2 regions of the Burkholderia sp. 10_S31 genome follow, and region 1 is predicted to be linked to the other one. Evidence: riboswitches for the same ligand, from Rfam matches in the RefSeq annotation. Region 1 holds a riboswitch; the other holds the start of a gene.
The links. Region 1 has a riboswitch for cobalamin ahead of AC1Z3W_RS14665 (CbtB domain-containing protein). Riboswitches for the same ligand answer to the same signal wherever they lie in the genome.

Region 1 (2,186 bases):
CGTGACGCCCGAGCAGCTGACCGACGAAGTCCTGATCACCTACCCGGTCGAGACCGACCGGCTCGACATCTACAACCAGTTCCTGACGCCGGCCGGCATCGTGCCGCGGCGCCACAAGTCGATCGAGACGACTGACATCATGCTGCAGATGGTCGCGAGCGGGCGCGGCGTGGCCGCGCTGCCGAGATGGCTTGCCGACGAATATGCGGACCGGATGCCGGTCGTGCCGGTCAGGCTGGGGAAGAAGGGCATCGCGAAGCAGATCTTTCTCGGTATCCGCGAAGCGGATGCATCGATCGACTATCTGGCCGCATTCGTCGCGCTAGCGCGCGAATCGACGTGGAGCGCGCCGCGCATGCTGCGCTAGGCGCGCCCCGGTGCAACGTGCGTCAGGCGGCGCGCATGCCGGTGCGTTCACCGCGTTCGACCCATGCACCGAACAGCAGGCCGATCGTCGTCCACATGAGCGCCTGCATGCCGATCGCGGCGACGCGGAACTTCCACAGCAAGGCCGCCGGGAAATCGGCCGGCAACTCGCTGACCGACGGCAGCCCGATCTGCACGGCCGCGATGATCGCGACAAACACGAGCCCGGCGACGATCGACGCGTTCCACTGCCCGAGTTTCGCCAGCAGATGGCGGCGCACGCTGACCGAGAACACCATCGTCGCGACCGAGATCGCGATCATCAGGAAGAACAGCCCCGTGCGATAGCCGATCGTGTCGGGGTCGCCGACCGACGGCGGATTGGCCGGGTACTTGAGGTTCGGCACGATCACGAGCGCGACGAACGCCGCCAGCGCGAGCCATGCGGCGAGCGGCCGCGCCGGGAGGCGGCTGCCTCGTCCGTAGGCATACGCAAAGACCAGCGAGAACAGTCCGCCGAATGCCGCGCCGTAGGTCACGACGCCGGTCAGCAGGCCAACGCCGGCCTGCGTGTGACGGCTGACCAGTTCGGGCTCCGGCGCTTCGCCCTTGGCGGCGTCGGTCTTTTCTTCGAAGGAGATTGCCTGATCGACCTGCGGTTCGCCGACGATTCTGGCGAAACCGAACGTGAGGAGGCCCGCGGCGATGCCTGCGAGCATCCCGCGCATGAGCAGCTTTCCGACCATCGTGTACTCCGCGTCAGTGGCAGGGAAAGCCGAGCAGATGGCGACCGTCGTGGACGAACTCGTGCACGTACATGCCCGGTACGAGCGACGTCGCGCCCTGTTCCGCGCCGACGAAATACAGCGCGAGCAGCAGGATCAGGCCGACGAAGATGGCCCACGGCAACAGTTCGCGGACGGGAATGGGCGCCGGCACGACGACCGGCTTCAGCACTGCTTCGCTCATGGATGCACCTCAGGGGAATCGCGCCCCGACAAATGTTGGATGGAATACGCAGGCAGGTCTGGCTTCCGGGATCGAGGATCCCCGGTTACAGTGGCGCGACCGCGCCGGGCTTGCACCGGCTTCCGCCTTTCGTATCGTGCGAATTGTACGCGCGAACGTTCGCGCGTTGAAGGCCCGTGCACGACGGGCGCGGCCATGCAAAACCTTCCGGACATCGACATGACCCAGCCTGCCTCGCTGTGCCTGATCGCGCATGCGTCGACCCGTGCGATGCGCGCCGGCGCGTTTCCCGCTGACGATGCGCTCGATGCCCGCGGGCTCGCCGATGCTGCCGCGCTACGCGAGCGGTTCGCCGGCAGCCGCGACGCGATCGTGCTGTGCAGCCCCGCACGCTGTGCGCAGCAAACCGCCGATGCGCTCGGGCTGCGCGCCGGCATCGACGATGCGCTGCGCGATGTCGACTACGCCAACTGGCGCGGCAAGCGGCTGCACGACCTCGCGCGCGATATCCCCGACGAGCTCGGCGCCTGGATCGACGATCCGTCCGCGTCGCCGCACGGCGGCGAATCGTTCGAGAACGTCGCACGCCGCGTCGACGCATGGTTGAACGCGCTGCCGCGCGATCGCGATATCGTCGCGATCACGCATGCGGCGATCGTTCGGGCTGCCATCGCGCACGTGCGTCGGATAGGTGCAAAGGCTGCGATCCGCATCGAAGTCGCGCCGCTGTCGTGCTCGGTATTCACCGCATCGCGAGATGGCTGGACAGTGGCCACGGACGAGGTTCGGCACGATACCGATGCGTAAGGAGATTGACGGCGCCATTTTCTTACATATCTGAAAGGTAACGG
Region 2 (2,186 bases), on a different contig from region 1:
CGAGCGACACCGCGCCGACGTCCTGCAGTGGCCAGCCGAGCCGCGCGGCCGCCAGCGACAGCGACGACGGGGCGGGTAGCACGCGCCATTCGTCGGGGGAGAGTTCGCGCGCGAGCGTGGCGCCCACGCCGAACAGCATCGGGTCGCCGCTGGCGAGCACGCAGACGGGCGTGCCGCGCCGCGCGAGCAGGCCCGACAGGTCGAACGGCGACGGCCACGCTTCGCGTGCGGCCGGCAGCCGCGCGGGCAGCATGTCGAGGTGCCGCTTCGCGCCGACGACCCGCGTCGCCTCGAGCAGCGCGCGCCGCGCGCTGCGTCCGAGCCCCGCGTAGCCGTCGTCGCCGATGCCCACTACCGTCAGCCACGCCGTCATGCACCCTTCCCCATCGTCCGATTTCATCGAGTCGCCGCACGGCGGCCGAGAAGGCGCCGGCGCGGCCGTCCGCGTTGCGAAAGTCGGCATGGTACCGTGTTCCACCGCGCGTTTCATCTGCTGACCCGCCGGCGCCGGGCCGCGTTTCGCTGCGATCGCGGCACGCGCCCGGCGGTCGCGAAGCGACCGTGAAATCGGGTATCCTACGGCCGTTCGTTCGCCGGTGCCCTTCGGGGCCGAAGAGGGAACACAGGGCGCGCCTCGCGCCGCTGTGGCTGCCCCCGCAACTGTAGACAGCGAGCCGATCTCCCCCTCATGCCACTGGTTTCACCGGGAAGGCCGGGAGCCGGCGCCGACCTGTCAGCCAGGAGACCTGCCGGCCTGAAAGTGCGTGCGTGCCAGTCGGCGTCGGGCGGGGTGTACCGATGCGTTGGCCGCGGCGCGACACTGTCCCGGTATCCCGTGAGTTCCGCCCCCGTTTCGATTCCTGCGTCACCCGTCGTGCGCCCGTCGGCTTGCCCGGGGCTCGTGCGCGTCGTCGCGGCCGCCGACGGCGGACTGTGCCGGATCAAGCTGCCGGGCGGCCGGCTCGAGGCCCGCCAGGCGCGCGCGATCGCCGCCGCCGCGCGCGTGTACGGCTCCGGCACGATCGACGCAACCAATCGCGCGAATCTCCAGCTGCGCGGCATTCGCGACGGCGCGGCCGACGCGCTGACGCGTGCGTTGCTCGACGCGGGTCTCGGCCCACCCGTCGATGCAACTGCGGACGCCACCGCCGATACGGCCGCGCTCGCCGCGAGCGACGACGTCCGCAATGTGATGCTCAGCCCGCTCGCCGGGCTCGATCCCGCCGCGCTGCTCGACAGCCGCGCACTCGCGCTTCCGTTGCTCGACATGCTGACGCACGCGCCGCGCCGCGGCGAGCTGTCGCCGAAATTCTCGATCCAGCTCGACGGCGGCGAATCGGTCGCGGCGCTCGATCATCCGCACGACATCTGGCTCGCCGCGCGGCGCCGCGGCGACGGCGCGGTCCGCATCGCCGCGGGCCTGGCCGGCTGTCCGCCGGTCTCGTCCGACGATTCGCCCGCGTCGTTCGACGTGGCGCCGGACCAGGCCGTCGCGCTCGTGCGTGCGTTGCTGCTCGCGTTCCTCGATCTTGCGCCGGCCGACGTCACGCGGATGCGCGCATGGCTCGCGACCGGCGGCGAACGCGCGTTGCGCGCGCGCGCGCAGCACTACGTACCCTTCCCGCTCGAGGCCGATCCGGCACTGGCCGGCTGGCGGCGCAAGCCGGCGGATGCCGCGTTGCGTTTCGGCGCGCGGCCGTCGCTCGACGCGGCGTACTGCAGCGTCGGCGCGCAGTGCGTGCTCGGCCGGCTCGACGCGACGCAACTGGAGCGACTCGCGGCACTGACCGAAGCCGAAGGCGACGGCACGCTGTCGATGACCCCGTGGCAAGGCGTGTTCGTGCATGGCATACGGCATGAGCGCGCGCCGGCCGTGCTCGATGCGCTCGCGTCGCTCGGCCTGGTATGCACGGCATCCGACCCGCTGGCGGCGCTGGTTGCCTGCACCGGCAGCGCGGGCTGCGCGAAGTCGCGCGCCGATACGAAACACGATGCGCTCGCGCTGGCCGCGCGCGTCGGCCATCCGGTCGACGTGCACCTGACCGGCTGCGAGCGCCACTGCGCGCTGCCGCACCCCGCGACGCACACGCTCGTCGCGGTCGCGCCCGCACGCTACGACCTTTACCGGCGCGACGCCGCCGCGGGCCTCGGCGCCCCGCTCGCGCGCCATCTGACGATTGACCAGG

Region 2: linked by a shared signal. The riboswitch ahead of cobG (precorrin-3B synthase) and the one ahead of AC1Z3W_RS14665 (CbtB domain-containing protein) in region 1 are both predicted to bind cobalamin.

Annotation. Positions count from the first base shown of each region.
Region 1 is NZ_JBXOWK010000001.1:3,271,866-3,274,051, forward strand. It holds gene AC1Z3W_RS14655 (LysR family transcriptional regulator) at 1-367, shown strand, start outside; gene AC1Z3W_RS14660 (CbtA family protein) at 390-1,112, opposite strand; gene AC1Z3W_RS14665 (CbtB domain-containing protein) at 1,126-1,335, opposite strand; cobalamin riboswitch at 1,375-1,510, opposite strand; gene AC1Z3W_RS14670 (histidine phosphatase family protein) at 1,555-2,142, shown strand.
Region 2 is NZ_JBXOWK010000003.1:1,579,148-1,581,333, reverse strand. It holds gene AC1Z3W_RS27365 (bifunctional cobalt-precorrin-7 (C(5))-methyltransferase/cobalt-precorrin-6B (C(15))-methyltransferase) at 1-373, opposite strand, end outside; cobalamin riboswitch at 578-768, shown strand; gene cobG (precorrin-3B synthase) at 875-2,186, shown strand, end outside.